Regions from separate parts of the Lysinibacillus sp. FSL M8-0216 genome, predicted to be linked through region 3. Evidence: riboswitches for the same ligand, from Rfam matches in the RefSeq annotation. Region 3 holds a riboswitch; each other region holds the start of a gene.

Region 1 (5,793 bases), 1.5 Mb from region 3:
TGGTAAAAACTCGGTTACGGTTTGTTACAAATAGCTTTAAGATGGCAAATTCCTTTGATGTTAGCTTCACTTCTTGTCCACTTTTATTTATTGAAAAATTAACAATATCTATCTTTAAATCGCCTATGACTACTACATCTTGTTTGTGATCTGTTTGGCCAGCGTATTTTGTAGCTCTTCTAATAACGGCCTTTACGCGAGCAGAGAATTCCAGCATAGAAAATGGCTTAGCAATATAATCGTCTGCCCCTAATCCCAAGCCAAGCGCTTTATCTACATCACTATCCTTTGCGGACATAATGATGATAGGAAGTGCTGCCTGTTCTCGAATGACTTTTAAAACTTCTAATCCATTAAGCTTAGGAATCATAATATCTAGGATGACTAAATCAAAGGTTTGATTTAAACAATATTGCAATGCCTCTTCACCATTATTGGCAGTGGTGACTTCGAAGCCTTCCAATAATAAAAAATTCGCTACCATTTCGCGAATAGCCTCATCATCTTCCACTAGTAAAATATGTTTTTGCATTTTCATGCACCTCTCTCTACTAGAAAGTCAAAAATCACACTTCCATATCTATAGTATACTACCATATATATGATATTAATTTAGTAATAATTTTAAAGGTCTCTATATAAAAAAAGCTGTTCCATCAACCATTATACAGCGGTTTATAGAACAGCTCTTCTATTTAATTTTCCACTTTTAAATCACAATCTTTAAGAGGAAGCATTTTTGTTTTATGTTTAATTTTGTACCCTAGCCATAGCAATAGGAACAGTGGAATACCAATATAGGAAACAAGGATACCATACCAATCGATTGTACCTCCGATAAACGCTGTGTAATTCTGTCCAATTACAACAATCATACAAATAGTAAAGGCGAATAGTGGACCGAATGGGTATAGCTTTGCTTTATACGGTAATAGCTTTGGATCTAAGCCCTGTGCCTCGAAAGCACGACGGAAACGATAATGACTAAATGCAATACCTAGCCAAGCAATAAAACCTGACATCCCAGAGGCATTTAATAGCCAGATATAAACAACCCCATCACCAAAGAATGATGCTAAAAACGCTACACAGCCTACAGCTAATGTTGCGATCAATGCATAAATCGGAATACCTCGACGACTTAGCTTTGCAAAGAATTTAGGAGCATGACCATCCACTGCTAATTGCCATAGCATACGTGAAGATGCATACAGTCCAGAATTACCTGCTGATAGCATAGCCGTTAAAATAATGGCATTCATTAAGGAGGCAGCAAAAGCAATACCTAAACGATCAAACACGAGAGTAAATGGAGATACAGCGATATCCTCCGATAATAAGCGTTCATCTGTGAATGGAATTAACATCCCTATAGCAGCAATAGCTAAAATATAAAATAAAATAATACGCCAAAACACCGATTTTACTGCCTTCGGTATATTTTTTCCAGGATCATCTGTTTCCCCTGCTGTTACCCCAAGTAGCTCTGTTCCTTGGAATGAAAATCCTGCTGCAAGGAAAATACCAAATGTAGCAAGGAAGCCACCATGGAATGGTCCATCACTAATAAAGAAATTTGTAAAACCTACAGGTGCCTGTCCACCTAAAATACCAAAAATCATTAATATGCTAATAATAATAAATACAATGACCGTAGCCACTTTAATCATCGCAAACCAATATTCACTTTCACCATAGCTCTTTACAGACAATAAATTAAATGTCAGTACAATTACAATAAATAATACTGTCCAAAGTGCTGATGAGCTATCTGGGAACCAATATTTCATAATTAATGACACTGCCGCAATTTCGGCTGCAATCGTAATTGCCCAGTTATACCAATAGTTCCAGCCTAGTGCAAAGCCTAGAGCGGGATCTACAAATTTTGTCGCATACGTACTAAAAGAACCCGAGGATGGCATATAGGCAGCCATTTCCCCTAAACTTGTCATTAAAAAATATACCATAATACCGATTAAGGCATAGGCAAGCAATGCGCCTCCCGGTCCTGCTTGTGCAATGGCACCACCACTGGCTAAAAATAGCCCTGTACCAATTGTACCGCCTAAAGAAATCATTGTGATATGACGGCTTTTTAATTCTTTTTTCAGCTTCGGTGCATTATGGCCGAGCTGATTTACTTTTATTTCACTCACGATATAGCTTCCTTCCTATTTATGAGGCAAAAAAATGCCATCACATGAACAATGTGATGGCTAAGTTAATCCTCAGTTTTTCCTAAACGATAGCTCAACACGTTGTACAAACGTGACAGTTCTGTTCCTTTCGGAGACAGCCCCAGCATGAGGTTTTCAAGTCCCCTCACACTTCGGCAATATTTCCTTTCAGCTAATCTCTTCAATGCTTGTCATTTCAATAAGCTTACTTATAAATATCGCGACCTCTACCTCATTACAAACATGAGGCATATAATTATTAAATTTATGATATTTACTATACTAACATAAGACCTAAGACATTTCAATATAACCATTAATGTTTTGTATTTTGTGAATTTTCCACTATTTTTAATAGTGTAATAAAGTGTTATAGTAGTTCAATTAGAATGGTAATAACGGGGGGAATAATTTTGACTTTACATGATCATTCCGCCAGCTACACGAATAGAAAAATTAGCTGGAAGGGAACAACCTTATTATTAGTTTTTGGAATAATATTTATAGCGTCTACATTACGAATGCCACTAACTGTTGTGGGTCCAATTGTATCCTTTATCCGTGACGATCTTGGTATTTCCAATGTTCTAGCCGGTTTTTTGACAACTATTCCATTGCTTGCTTTTGCCACTATATCACCATTCGCACCAGTTGTAGCACGAAAACTTGGGCTTGAGCTAACCTTATTTTTATCCACGATTTTATTGGCCTTAGGAATTGTACTACGCTCCCTCGGTACAACAGGGTTACTTGTATTTGGCACAGTGCTCATTGGCGTAGCCATATCATTTGGAAATGTGTTGATTCCAGGTTTATTAAAATTAAAATTTCCATACCATGTAGGGTTACTAATGGCATTTTTTACTATGTCGATGAACTTAACGGCTGGACTTGGAGCAGGTATTAGTTATCCAATAGCTAATTCTTCACTAGGTTGGCAGGGAGCATTGGCTGTGGCGCTTATATTAGTCGTATTAACGATTTTAATTTGGATACCTCAATTGAAATTGAATAAGCCAGAACCAGCTACTACGGCCAAAAAAACAGGTAAACCCCTTTGGAAATCACCTGTTACATGGGCAGTAACAGGTGCAATGGGCTTACAATCTTTATTATTTTATACGACAGCAGCTTGGATTCCTGAAATTTATATTGCGCAGGGATTGGCTCCTGATAAAGCTGGTTGGATGTTTTCCATTATGCAATTCTCACAAGTCCCCATGGCATTGGCTGTCCCCATTATTGCTGGTAAAATGACTTCACAAAGACCACTTGTCCTTATGTTTACATCGTTCTATTTAGTAGGATTTGTCGGCGTTGTAATGGAATGGACAACGTTGGGGATATTATGGATGATCCTTCTAGGTTTAGCAGGTGGAGCTTCATTCGCATTAGCAATGATGTTCTTTACACTTCGCACACGTACAGCATTTGAAGCCGCTGATCTATCAGGGTTTGCACAATCATTGGGCTATTTATTCGCTGCCATTGGGCCGATTCTTTTCGGATACCTCCATGATTTATTTGGTGGTTGGAATATTGCCGGCTGGCTCTTTGTTGTTGTTGCTATGACACTCTTCTTATGTTCCATGCGAGCCTCTAAAGATGAATATGTCCATTAAATTTAAGCAGTTGGGGAAGTGATCTGACCCCATCTGCTTTTTGTCTATATCCATTTCTTTTTTTGATGTTTTAGTAAGGCTAGCAGTTCCTCAAGTTCCTCTGTTGTGCTCTTGGTATGTGCCTTAATAGCAGTAAAAACAGGGATTGCCTCTTGAAGGAGTAAAAAACTAAAATAATAATAGCCTAAAAAAGCTTCTGGTTCATAGCCTCTAGGTGTATCTTCCTCCCATTCCAGCTCATCATCCTCTTCATTTTCCACCCATAAATATTTCGTATCCAAAAGCTCTTGCATCGTTGAAACGTTATGTGTTGAATCTTGATAATCCTCAGTTATTGCATGAGCCACAGCTAAATAAAGCTCTATTTCTGCTAAGGAGACTTCCTTCACATTTTTACTTGAAAGCTTTTTTAAAAGAATAAGCAAAACCCATGGCGTCACCTGCCAAAGTGTTCCTTGATGTTCGATTAGTTCAGTCAGCTCTTGATATTGTTCCTGTTCAATTAGGCGAGGAATGTCTGTTCCTCTGCCATAAGGTGTCGTCAATTGTTGCCAAGGGATATTCGAAATATTTTGGTTCAACATCTTGAATTGCCTCTCTCCTAAAAAGGTACTTAGGAGCTGTTCGTTTATGAACAACTCCTTTAAAGTTAATAACATGGTTTCTGATAAAAATAATTGGGCGTATGGTAGGTATTTACATAAGGCTTATGGAATATATGAGTGGTCGCAGGGGAAAGTGGTGGGATTAACCATGTCCAGTTACCCGTAACTTCTCGCCCTGCTGATTCCTCAGCTTCCTCAAATAATTTAAACTGCTGAGCAGCAGTATGATGATCTACAATGCTCACACCATTCTCTTTAAAAGAATGAAGGACAGCTATATTGAGCTCCACTAATGCTCGGTCACGCCAAAGAGAAGCTTGTTTGGTTGTATCCAGATTAAATATATCCGCAATAGCTGGGAGCATATTATAACGCTCATGATCGGCTAAATTGCGTGCCCCAATTTCAGTCCCCATATACCAGCCATTAAATGGAGCTGCTTGAAAATCAATGCCAGCCATTTGAAAACGCATACTCGAAATAATAGGAACAGCATACCATTTCAATTCTAATTTCTCTACAGCTTCCGATTCCGGATGACGTATTGGAACCTCTAAAATATACTCGGTAGGAATCGTAAATAGTTGGGGAGCATGTCCATCTACCTGTATGACAAGTGGTAATACATCAAACGGCGTACGCTCGCCTTTCCAGCCCATCGATTCACATACTTTTGTAAAAATGATGGAATGTGCATCTCCAATAATGCCTTCTTCTGTTTCGTAGCCTGCATAACGAATTAGCTGATGATTCCAAATCCGTACTCTGTCAGTTGCAAACACTGTTATAGTTGGACGAATTTTCCCATGATTAGTGGCATACTCAATATGCTCTAGTAACTTTTGAAAAATGCCCTGTTCATCTAAAACTTCTCGTGCATCTACTACATGCAATGATTGCCAAAACAACCGTCCAATACATTTATTGCTATTACGCCATGCAACTCGTGCGCCAAAAACTAGCTCCTCTGTTGTAGGCTTATATTCCCCTGCACTTTTAATCTGTTGTAATCTATTTTCTAACCAAAGTTTGGATTCATTTTGTTCCAGCTGGTATTGATTTAAAAAACATTGTATCTCCTGTATATTCATATCGATTCCTCCACTTATCCTCATATTAGAGGAACGAGGCAATAAGCACCATGAAAATAGCTAGTGAAAAAACATACATATTGCATATATGAAATAGTTTGTTCAAATTTACTATAAAGCATCGTTCCAAGTAGTAATTGAATTATAGTACTCCTTTAAACGAGCCTATAAAAAGAGAGGGATTATGAGCATTTGGTAGAAGGAAATGTTTAGACCTAACATTAAAAAGCTACAAAACCTTGTCAAAGGATTTATAGCTTTGATACCTGTTTATGCAAAGATAAAAAAAGCATGT
Region 2 (5,793 bases), 1.2 Mb from region 3:
ATCTTAGACGTAGAGAACAATTGGACTGGCGAGGCGATGATAAATGACGGCAAATGAACATGCTTTCCAATTAAATACCATTCCCGGTCTTTCTCCATTAGTACAATCTTATTTAGAAACAACTCCACAAACTGAGGCGATGGCGACGTACGAAACGCTATCGCCTCTTGCGCAAAGTCGAGCCTTACTATATGCTAGCCAACTTGATTTAACTGATTTTGAATCTTTGCTGTCCTTAGGGCAAGATTCACAGCGTTCCCTATCCCAGTTTGCAGATCGGATGTTAGCGCAGGTAAAGCAAAAAGACGTGACAAAAATCGGCCAAATGCTCGATTCCTTAATGCATACTTTAGATCGTGTAGACCCGACAGCTTTAGAGCCGAAAAAGCAAACCTTTTTCAATAAGATATTTGGTAGTAAAACAGAGCCTACTGTGAAACAAACGCTAACAGAATTTGAGCGTATTAGTATTCAGGTGGAACGTATTGGGGTCCAATTGGAACGTGCTCAGCTCCAACTAATTCGAGATGTAGAAAATTTAGAAGCGCTTTATACACATAATCGAGGATTTTTCGAGGAACTAGCTACTGCCATTGCAGCTGGTCAAATGAAAAAACAGCAAGCCATTGAAGTTGAGCTTCCTACAAAAATAACAAGTGTCCAAGCAAATAAACAGCCACTTGCTATACAACAGCTAAATGATTTCGCTGCGCAAATTGAGAGGTTGGATCAACGCATTTATGATTTACAGGTTTCTCAACAAGTAGCCCTTCAAACGGCACCACAAATTCGTATGATACAGCAAGCGAACCAAACATTAGCTGAAAAAATTGAATTTTCCATTGTCACACTAATTCCTTTATGGAAAAATCAATTGGCGATGATGCTTTCCATGCATATGGATCATCACTATGCACAGCTTGAGGAACGATTAACACAGACACAGGATCGTTTTGCAAGGCCATCATTTGAACAGCAAGTATCGAAATTCAAGGAAACACAGCATGAGCTACAAACAGCTATAAAAGATGTCTTCGCCCTACATACGGCGACTGAACAAGAAAAACAACAGTTGCAAGATGCGACAGATATAAGAGGCTATCAGAGAGACTAATGAAAAAAAGGGTGGCTCAGTAAATGATCTGAACCGCCCTGTCTTTTTTTAGGCAAAATAATCTTTATAGTAGCCACCGACGTTGCCAGTGTTATCGATGATAAAAATGAACTCTTCTGTTTCATTTTTCACTTCATATTCTTTTCCAACTGTTAATACGTTTGATACTAAGTATTTTGATGCATTGGTATGTTTGCAAGTCACTGTTCGTAATGTTGGCGCATCTTTCCATTTTAAATGTAACATATTCTCTCTACCTCTCTTTACTAGCATAAAGCTAATGTCTAATGCTTATTTTATAATATTTTTAGGCTTTTGTGGAGAAAAAAGAAATACAATACCTAATCTATCCAAAATAATTTTACATTTGAGGTGTTATGATGAGCTTTGGCGGTGTACCGCAATGGTTTTTTATTATTGCAATAGCATTTGTAATCTGCTTTGTCCTTTATGCAGAGTGGAATTCTAGAAAGTAAGTGAGTCCCTCTATTAGGACTCACTTTTTCATTTGTTGCTACTACTTTAATGTTCGTTTTAAAAACTCTTTCGTTCGATCATGTTGAGGGTTTATTAATACTTGTGATGGTGGGCCCTCTTCGACAATTACACCTTTATCCATAAAGACTACGCGATCTGCTACCTCTTTGGCAAATTCCATCTCATGCGTCACAATAAGCATCGTATTGCCTGCATCCGCCAATTGTCGCATGACTTTGAGTACCTCCCCTACCATCTCAGGGTCTAGTGCTGATGTAGGTTCATCAAAAAGCATCACTTCTGGATTCATGGATAATGCTCGGGCAATGGCTACGCGTTGTTTTTGCCCTCCTGAAAGCTGTCGAGGTTTTGCGTTCACATATTGATCCATCCCGACGATTTTTAAATATTTAAGCGCTGTTTCCTCCGCTTCCTTTTTCAAACGTTTTAAAACTTTTATTTGACCCACTGTACAATTATTTAAAACATTGTGGTTGTTAAATAAATTGAATTGCTGGAATACCATGCCTAGATGTGTTCGATATTCTTGGATATTGTGTTTTTCGTCTAGGATGTCCTCCCCTTGATAAATAATTTGCCCACCACTTGGTGTTTCTAATAAATTAATACAACGAAGTAAAGTGGATTTACCAGAACCAGAGGAACCAATTAAACAAACGACTTCCCCTTTTTCCACTTGAAAATTAACATCCTTTAACACTTGGTTACGTCCAAATGATTTACTTAAATGCTCAATTTTAATGACTGCCATTTGTGCGTCCCCCTAAATTGCTTCTTTTTGTTCTTTTTGATAAGCATCTGGTCCATCTAATCGTTTTTCAACATATAGCAGAATACGTGATGCAGTAAATGTCATGATGAAGTAAAGAATACAAGCTACAAAGAATGATTCAAAATAACGGAAGTTGTTACCGGAGATTGATTTTGTTTGGAAGAATAATTCTGTTACTCCAATAACGTTTAATACGGCTGTATCTTTAATATTCATAATTAATTGGTTGCCTGTCGCAGGTAGTACGTTACGCGCTACTTGTGGTAAAACTACGTGAAGCATGATCTGGAAGTGATTCATACCGATAGCCGATGCTGCCTCATATTGACCATTATCAATTGATACAATACCACCGCGAACAATTTCTGCCATATAGGCACCTGTATTAAGAGAAACGACTAAAATCCCTGCTGTAATAAAGTGCATGTCTATGCCAAATGCAATATCTAATCCATAGTAGACAACCATAGCCTGTACAATCATTGGTGTACCACGGAAAAATTCAACATAGCATGTGAGTATAAAATTAATAAGCTTTAAGCCATAAAATTTCACACCTTTTTTACGAACTGGAATCGTATGCATAATTCCGATGAAAAATCCGATAAATGCACCAATAATTGTACTTATAGTCGAAATTAGTAACGTATAATACGCACCTCGTAAAAACATTTGCCAGTTGTTTTCAATAATTGAAAGTATCCATTCAAGACTCATGATGTTCCTCCTAACAATGTCATGTTGCTTGCTATCTTTTTCGTGCCCTAGCTCTTTCTACTAGTCTATGTTTTATTTCGCTAGGACATTATCATTATGTAGAGAGGTTCTCATTTTAATAATGATGAAATGATAGTGCACGGACTAGTCAATAGTCCGTGCCATTTTTTTATTGTGCTGCTGGTTGCTGAGAAATAGCTTCTTCCATAATCGCTTGGCGATCATCTTCAGAAATTCCTTTTAGAATTTCATTGATTTTATCAAGATTCGCATCTTCTTTACGTAAGCCTACAGCAATTGACGTATTTGAAAGATCTGTATCGAAGCCCTCTTCAAATGCTACGTATGTGAATTTATCGTTGGCAGCAGCTGCGGAAATACCTTCTGGACGTTCTGCAACATAGCCATCAATTTTGCCTGCCTCTAAAGCTACACGCATAGCTGGGAAGCTTTCCATTGCTGTTTGTTTATTAACATCTTTGATTTGGTCTATCACATTGTAGTTGGATGTATTAAGTTGTGATGTAATTTTTGCTCCAGAGAAATCTTGAATGGATTTGACCCCTTCATATTTGCTGCCTTTTTTAATAACCATAACAAAATCAGAAGTATAGTAGTTTTCTGTAAAATCAATTGTTTTCTTACGTTCTTCTGTTGGCGACATGCCTGCGATAATTGCATCAATTTTATTTGATTGTAGCGCTGGTACTAAGCCGTCCCATTCCAATTTGACGATTACTAATTCTTTGCCTAAGCCTTCAGCGATTTTTTTCGCCATTTGTACATCATAGCCGCCTGCATATTCTGCATTATCTGCAATTTTCACCGCACCATTTGCATCATTTTGCTGTGTCCAGTTGAATGGTGGGTAGCCAGCCTCCATTCCAATTCGGAATTCACCGCCGCCGTCTTCCTTATCTGCGCCAGCTTCTCCTGAACTGCCTTCTTTTTTGTCGCTAGTGCCACATGCAGCTAGCACAATTGCCGTCATGATAGAGATCATTACTAACAGCCATTTTCTTTTCATGAAAAACTCCCCTTTTCTGTAAAAAAATAAGACAACTGTACGAAAAAAGACCTAAGTTTTGTGAACTTAGGTCTTACCTTTTATGACAGTTGCCCAAATCCTCACTATAATTCCATGTTTCCGAGATAGCACAACCTAGTAAACCTGGAATTGAATTCACTAGGACAGTCCTGCACTTATTCACTGCAGACCCAGCATAAAAGTACGAGCTCCTTTTATACTTCGGCGATATTTCCTTCTTCATTGCGTCTTTGTTTGCTTGTACTCAACAATGAACTAATAAATACCGCGCCTCTACCTCACTGTTATAGGTTAGTGAGGTTTGTTTATTTAATTGATATTTAGATACTACTATAAAACTAGTATGTACGTCAAGAGAGTTTTAGCATTTTTCTGACTAATGACAATATTAGGGTATTATGCTTGACCTATCCATTGTTAATCTATGTATTTTTGTCAATATATCCGCCGGAAAACCACAAATTTTTACTATCAATGGTTTTTATACTAAGAAAATAGTTTCGTATTTTCAAAATCACTAAAGACTTTAGTGATACAGAAAACCAAGAAAAAAACCCTGTAAAACAAAGTTTACAGGGTTTAAAGGATTTATGAATTTAATAATAAATCTTCAGGATTTTCGATTAATTCTTTAACTGTTTTTAAGAATCCTACAGAATCTTTTCCATCGATGATACGGTGATCATAAGAAAGTGCTACGTACATCATTGGACGGATTTGAACTTCACCATTTACTGCAACTGGACGGTTAACAATTGAGTGCATACCTAAAATACCAGCTTGAGTACCGTTCATAATTGGTGTTGACATTAATGAACCGAATACACCACCGTTTGTGATTGTGAATGATCCACCAGCCATGTCATTTAAGCCTAGTTTTTTCTCACGAGCTTTAGTCGCTAAGCTAGCGATATCTTTTTCGATTTCTGCGAAGTTTTTGCTGTTTGCATCGCGTACAACTGGTACTACTAAACCTTCTTCAGTTGATACTGCAATACCGATATCAAAGAAGTTATTTAAATGTAATTCATCGCCAACGATTTGAGCGTTTACGTATGGGTATTTTTTCAGTGCTGCAACAACAGCTTTTGTGAAGAATGACATGAAACCAAGTTTGATGTCGTTTGCTTTAACAAACTCTTCTTGTTTACGTTTACGAAGTGCCATGATGTTTGTCATGTCAATTTCGTTGAATGTTGTTAACATTGCTGTTGATTGTTTAACTTCTAATAAACGTTTTGCAATTGTTTGACGACGACGGCTCATTTTTTCAATTGTTACACGGTCAGAATTAGCAGCTGGTGTGAATACAACTGGGCCACCTGTAGTTGCTACTGGTGCTGGTGCTGGTACTGCTGGTGCTGTACCATGTGCTGACACATCTTGTACACGAACACGGCCTTGTGGATCTACTGGAGATACCGCTGCAAGGTCGATGCCTTTTTCACGTGCAAGTCGACGTGCCGCTGGAGATGCGATAACACGCTCACCAGAAGTTTCTTCTACTACAGGAGCTGCTGCAACTGGTGCTGTAGGAGCCGCTTGTGGCGCTGCTGGAGCTGGAGCTGCTTCAGCTGGAGCCGCCGTTGCTGGTGCAGCTGCTGCGCCTTCGCCTGCTTCTACGATAGCAATAACTTGACCAAC
Region 3 (5,793 bases):
GCCGCTATTTTTATTCAATATTGGCTGCCTGAATATCCAATTTGGATATTGGCGTTATCTGTCTCGGTGCTAGTGACAGCTATTAATCTGTTATCTGTGAAGATTTTTGCTGAAACGGAATATTGGCTAGCATTGATTAAAATTACAGTTATTATTGTATTTATTATTGCAGGACTCATTTTATTGCTTGTCTCATTTGGTCATCATAGTGCTGTAGGTTTCTCTAACTTAACTTCTCACGGTGGTTTTTTCCCAAATGGATCAATGGGATTGATTGCAGCTATGCTTGTGGTGATCTATTCCTATGGTGGAACGGAAATCATAGGGATTACATTAGCTGAAACAAAAAATCCTGAAAAGGTAGTCCCAAAAGCTGTGCGCAGTACATTAATCCGAATTGTTACTTTCTATTTACTGCCATTCTTTATTATTGTTAGTTTGATTCCTTGGAATGAAGTGAATGGAGTACCAGAAAGTCCATTTGTCATGGTATTTAAAATGATCGGAATTCCTGGCGCGGATCATATTATGAATGCTGTCGTTTTACTTGCCATTATTTCTTCGATGAATTCGGGCCTTTATGGTTCATCCCGTGTACTTTATACGCAAGCGGTAGACGGTCGTGTCCCTAAAATATTTGCTCAATTATCCAAAAGAAATGTTCCCGTATATGCGATTTTGATGTGTACTTTAGCATTGTATGTAGGTGTCATCTTTTCGTTATATGCTGGAAGCAAGACGTTTGATTTTCTAATGGGGTCACTTGGATATACTGTATTATTTATTTGGTTAATTATTGCAATAGCCCATTTAAAATCAAGAAAAAAACAGTCATCCAACTCAAGTGTGTATGAAGTGAAATGGTACCCTTATACTACTTGGATAGCGATTATTGCGTTGAGTACGATCTTAATTGGTATTATTTTTACCACTTCAATAATCGTGACAGGTATTACTTTAGCAATCTACATTTTCATTACGTTAACTTATTTATGGAAAGGCCGTCATCAATAGAATTAATCGATAGCATTTAATTTTTCAACACGGATTTTCATAAAAAATACATTACAGGCAGATTGTTCGCTCAAGTGAATTTATCCATGCTATACTACAATCATAGTAAGTTTAAGGAGGATTTCAAATGGCAATTGTACATGCAACAGATGCTACGTTCCAAAGCGATATTAAAGAAGGGTTAGTATTAGTGGACTTTTGGGCTGCTTGGTGCGGACCTTGTAAAATGATTGGGCCAGTTCTTGAAGAAATGGACGCTGCAGGTAGTGCGGCTAAAATTGTAAAAGTTGACGTAGATAATAACCAAGGTACTGCTGCTGAGTATCAAATCATGTCAATCCCATCATTATTATTATTTAAAGATGGAGAATTAGTTGACAAAACTGTAGGCTTCCAACCGAAAGAAGCTTTAGAAGCATTTATCGCAAAACATGCGTAATGAATGAAGTTCACAAAAGCCGGACCATCAATTGATGTGTTCGGCTTTTTTTCGTTATATAATAAGGAAAGATAAAAATGATTCATTGAGGGGAATCTTACGTAGGGGGCAGGTAGGTAATGAACGATTTAATCAAGCGTAAACTGGATATTCTACCAGACCAGCCTGGCTGCTATTTGATGAAAGATCGACAGGGGACAATTATATATGTCGGTAAAGCGAAGGTACTGAAAAATCGTGTTCGTTCTTATTTTACAGGAACACATGAAGGTAAAACGCAAAGACTTGTAAGCGAAATAGAAGATTTTGAGTATATCGTGACATCATCGAATATTGAAGCACTCATTTTAGAGCTGAATCTCATCAAACTGCATGATCCAAAATACAATGTCATGTTAACAGATGATAAGACGTATCCATATTTAAAAATTACGAATGAAAAACATCCTCGTCTAATTACGACACGTAAAGTAAAAAAGGATAAGGCTAAATATTTTGGACCGTATCCCAATGCCTATGCGGCAAGTGAAACAAAGAAGCTGTTGGACCGTTTATATCCACTACGAAAATGTGTGCAGCTACCTTCAAAAGTTTGTTTGTATTATCATATGGGTCAATGTATAGCACCTTGTGTGAAACAAATTGATGGTCATGTTTACCAGGAAATGATTGAGGATATGACGAAGTTTCTTAACGGCGGTGTGGAGGCAGTCAAAAAGGAGCTTGAAATAAAAATGCTTGCGGCTGCCGAAAACTTAGAGTTTGAACGAGCTAAGGAGTTTCGTGATCAAATCGCCCATATTGATACAGTTATGCAGAAGCAAAAAATAGTATCAAGTGACACTACTAACCGTGATATCTTTGGCTATGCTGTGGAAAAAGGATGGATGTGTGTTCAGGTTTTCTTCGTTCGGCAAGGTAAACTGATCGAGCGAGATGTTTCTATTTTCCCGATCTATCAAGACGCAGAGGAAGAGTTCCTAACATTTGTGGGACGGTTTTATGAAAAACCAGAACATATTAAGCCAAAAGAAGTTTTTATTCCACAAGCAATTGATGGTGCCATTTTAACGGAATTGTTAGGTATCAAAGTTCTTACGCCAAAACGAGGTCAAAAAAAGGAGTTGGTAGATTTAGCGACGAAAAATGCTGAAATTGCAGTGTCCGCTAAATTCCAACTTATTGAACGACAGGAAGAACGTACTATTGGTGCATGCGAGGCACTTGGTGATGCAATGGGCATAACGACACCATTACGAATTGAAGCTTTTGATAATAGTCATATGCATGGAACAGACGCCGTATCTGCAATGGTTGTTTTTATTGATGGCAAACCCGCCAAAAAGGAATATCGCAAATATAAAACCCGTACAGCAGCCAAGCATGATGATTATGGTGCTATGCAAGAGGTAATCCGTCGACGCTATATTCGTGTTTTGAAGGAAGGTCTTCCATTACCAGATTTAGTGCTAATTGATGGTGGTAAAGGTCAAATGGAAGTTGCGCGTGAAGTATTAGAGGATGAATTAGGACTAGTTATACCTATTGCTGGTTTAGCAAAGGATGACAAGCATAATACATCCCAGCTATTGTTTGGTGATCCGCCAGAGGTCATTGCCTTAAAACGTACAAGTGACGGTTTTTATTTATTACAACGAATACAAGATGAAGTCCATCGTTTTGCGATTACCTTCTTGCGTCAACAGCATGAAAAGCATGCTATACAGTCTGTTCTGGATCAAATCGAAGGTGTCGGTCCAAAACGAAAACAGCAGTTACTGAAACACTTTGGTTCCGTGAAGAAAATACGGGAGGCTAGTGAGCTAGCTTTACAGGAAGCTGGGATGCCAGCTAATTTAGCAAATCATATTTATGCCTATTTTCAGCAGGAGACATTGTCAAAGGAATAGACATATGCTAAGGTTGTAAATAACATTATGATCCAATGTTATTAGCCCACTTGCTATATGAGGGCGGAAAAATTTAATATAATCACTTTTAAGGTGATGATAGAGGTGCAAGATTCAAAAGTAGCGCAAAAGAGGATGAACAAATCCTAAGACATTGCGTGAAAGGGGACCTTGCCGAAGTACAGCATTGTTGTTTCCGCTGTTGTACTGGTTTTGCATTTAAAAAATGTAAGACTGTCGATTCTAAACGTTTCGGAGAGCTATCACACATGCGCAAGTTTCGTTATTGTACATGTTATAGGCAGCTTTCACGTTTTGTGAAGGCTGCCTTTTTAGTTTTCTAGAGGCTGTTTTACACCTCATTTTAGGTGAATTACATGACTGGAAAGGAGAACAAAAGAAATGTCTAGAATAGTAATGAAATTTGGAGGGGCTGCTTTAGCATCGCCCGAACAAATTCAAGAGGCTGCACGAAAAGCAATTGCTGAAAGAGATAGAGGATTCGATGTGGTAGTAGTAGTTGGTGCGATGAGACAAACGATACAGGATGTGAAAATGAGCGTACTTCATTTCACGGATGATGTGTCAAAACGTGAATTAGATGCAGTTGTATCTTCATGCTCTCAGTTATCAAGCTCCGTATTTGCCATTGCAATACAAGAAGCTGGCTATAATGCGGTGTCACTAACAGGCTGGCAGGCTGGCATTTCCACGGATCATATGCATAGTCATGCAAGGATCAATCATATCGATGTTAGCCGTATTGATGAACATTTGCTGCAAGGACAAATCGTCGTTATTGCTGGAGATCAAGGCATTGACAATGACCAAAATATAACAACGCTTGGGAAAGGTGGAACCGAAACGACAGCCGTTGCACTTGCTGTTGCATTAGATGCTGATCGGACAGACATTTACACGAATGTTGATGGTGTGTATACAGCAGATCCACGCTTTGTTGTAAAGGCACAAAAACTACAGGAAATTTCCTATGATGAAATGTTAGAGATAGCACATTTAGGATCACACATCATTCATCCACGTGCAGTGGAGTTAGCTAAAAAGTTCCAAATGCCAGTGATCATACGCTCTAGTTTAGTGGAGTCAGTAGGTACTTTATTGAAGGAGGAAGTAGAGATGGAGAAAAATTTAGTAGTGCGTGGTGTTGCCTTTGAATCAGATGTTATTCGTTTAACAATTGGGTATGATGCTTATTCACATGCTTCATTAGCGGATATATTTTCAACTCTTGCTGAAAATCGCATCAACGTGGATATCATTGTTCAAGCAATCATTGATGGATTAAAACCAACTGTGTCCTTTTCGATTTTGAAAGAAGAATTTGCAGAAGCTTTACGTGTTTTAGAGGATAGTAAAGTATCACTTGGCTTTAGCTTTGCTGATTTCGAAATTGGATTGGCGAAAGTTTCGATAGTTGGCTCCGGTATGGTTTCGAATCCAGGTGTCGCTGCTCGCATGTTCGATCGTTTACGTCGTGAGAATATCCCTGTGAAGATGGTGAGCACCTCAGAAATTAAAGTGTCTGTTGTAGTACCACAGGATGAAATGATTCGTGCAGCAAATGCATTGCATGATGAATTTAATTTAGAGCAGGCTCTTTACATATAATAATAGAAGAAACAGCATTTTCTGTAATTGCCCGAAATAAAAGGAAGGATTGTCATCCCGTTTATTGAATGGGGAGACAATCCTTTTTTGTTACTCTGTTGGAATCGTATGCATAATTCGTTCCTTCACGTCCCATTTGACTGTAAACATAACGTAATGTTGCTTTTCACGTTTTTCATCATAACATTCTGTTAAATAGCCTTTAGCTAGCTGAATCTGTTCAGCTATAAATCCTGCTTCAAGTCTGAAGCTGCGTTGTTTGATTTGCAAGATTTCAGGGTCGTTTGTCAACTGGAAAATACGTCCGTCCTTCGATTCTTTCATTAGCTCTAATGTACCCCAACAGGCATCTGCGAAAAATGCGATTAGTTCGTCTTGACTTTTACATGGAAACTTGCGCGCAAGCTCTTTACCTGCCCAATAAAGGACATCATCCTCATGTTTACCGAGTATAGAAGATAGAATATGATCGCGAATGATCTCATAACCAAAGGATGAGATTGTAGGAGATGGAGTGTTTAACATTGTTATCCTTCTTTCTTAGAATTTTCTTATAATTTAGCGTTAATAAAGTAATGGTAGATTTTTCGAGAAAAAACGACGCATTATGCACTAGATTAGTTCTTTAATAAGCTCTATGAAAAACTCCGAGTTGCCTTGACGCTCGTAGCTCTTGAGAGTACAATAAACATGTCATAATATTGTACCATGATGAAATACACAGTCAATGAAGTATCATTTACAAAATGATGACTTCTTTTGTTGTGCTATTTTAAGTACTAAGGGGGGTAACAGTCTTGT

What was found. Region 3 has a riboswitch for lysine ahead of MKX57_RS17700 (aspartate kinase). Riboswitches for the same ligand answer to the same signal wherever they lie in the genome.
Positions count from the first base shown of each region.
Region 1: linked by a shared signal. The riboswitch ahead of MKX57_RS01295 (amino acid permease) and the one ahead of MKX57_RS17700 (aspartate kinase) in region 3 are both predicted to bind lysine.
Region 2: linked by a shared signal. The riboswitch ahead of MKX57_RS11535 (transporter substrate-binding domain-containing protein) and the one ahead of MKX57_RS17700 (aspartate kinase) in region 3 are both predicted to bind lysine.

Region 1 covers NZ_CP152007.1:262,614-268,406, reverse strand. Annotated here, with positions in the region: gene MKX57_RS01300 (response regulator transcription factor) at 1-532, opposite strand, end outside; gene MKX57_RS01295 (amino acid permease) at 696-2,159, opposite strand; lysine riboswitch at 2,242-2,418, opposite strand; gene MKX57_RS01290 (MFS transporter) at 2,570-3,802, shown strand; gene MKX57_RS01285 (hypothetical protein) at 3,847-4,386, opposite strand; gene MKX57_RS01280 (nitric oxide synthase oxygenase) at 4,452-5,498, opposite strand.
Region 2 covers NZ_CP152007.1:2,349,213-2,355,005, reverse strand. Annotated here, with positions in the region: gene MKX57_RS11560 (5-bromo-4-chloroindolyl phosphate hydrolysis family protein) at 1-47, shown strand, start outside; gene MKX57_RS11555 (toxic anion resistance protein) at 44-1,114, shown strand; gene MKX57_RS11550 (DUF6501 family protein) at 1,163-1,360, opposite strand; gene MKX57_RS11545 (amino acid ABC transporter ATP-binding protein) at 1,632-2,363, opposite strand; gene MKX57_RS11540 (amino acid ABC transporter permease) at 2,376-3,101, opposite strand; gene MKX57_RS11535 (transporter substrate-binding domain-containing protein) at 3,271-4,128, opposite strand; lysine riboswitch at 4,247-4,433, opposite strand; gene odhB (2-oxoglutarate dehydrogenase complex dihydrolipoyllysine-residue succinyltransferase) at 4,738-5,793, opposite strand, start outside.
Region 3 covers NZ_CP152007.1:3,572,554-3,578,346, reverse strand. Annotated here, with positions in the region: gene MKX57_RS17715 (amino acid permease) at 1-1,014, shown strand, start outside; gene trxA (thioredoxin) at 1,142-1,453, shown strand; gene uvrC (excinuclease ABC subunit UvrC) at 1,573-3,363, shown strand; lysine riboswitch at 3,456-3,634, shown strand; gene MKX57_RS17700 (aspartate kinase) at 3,766-4,992, shown strand; gene MKX57_RS17695 (YslB family protein) at 5,083-5,517, opposite strand; gene MKX57_RS17690 (succinate dehydrogenase cytochrome b558 subunit) at 5,790-5,793, shown strand, end outside.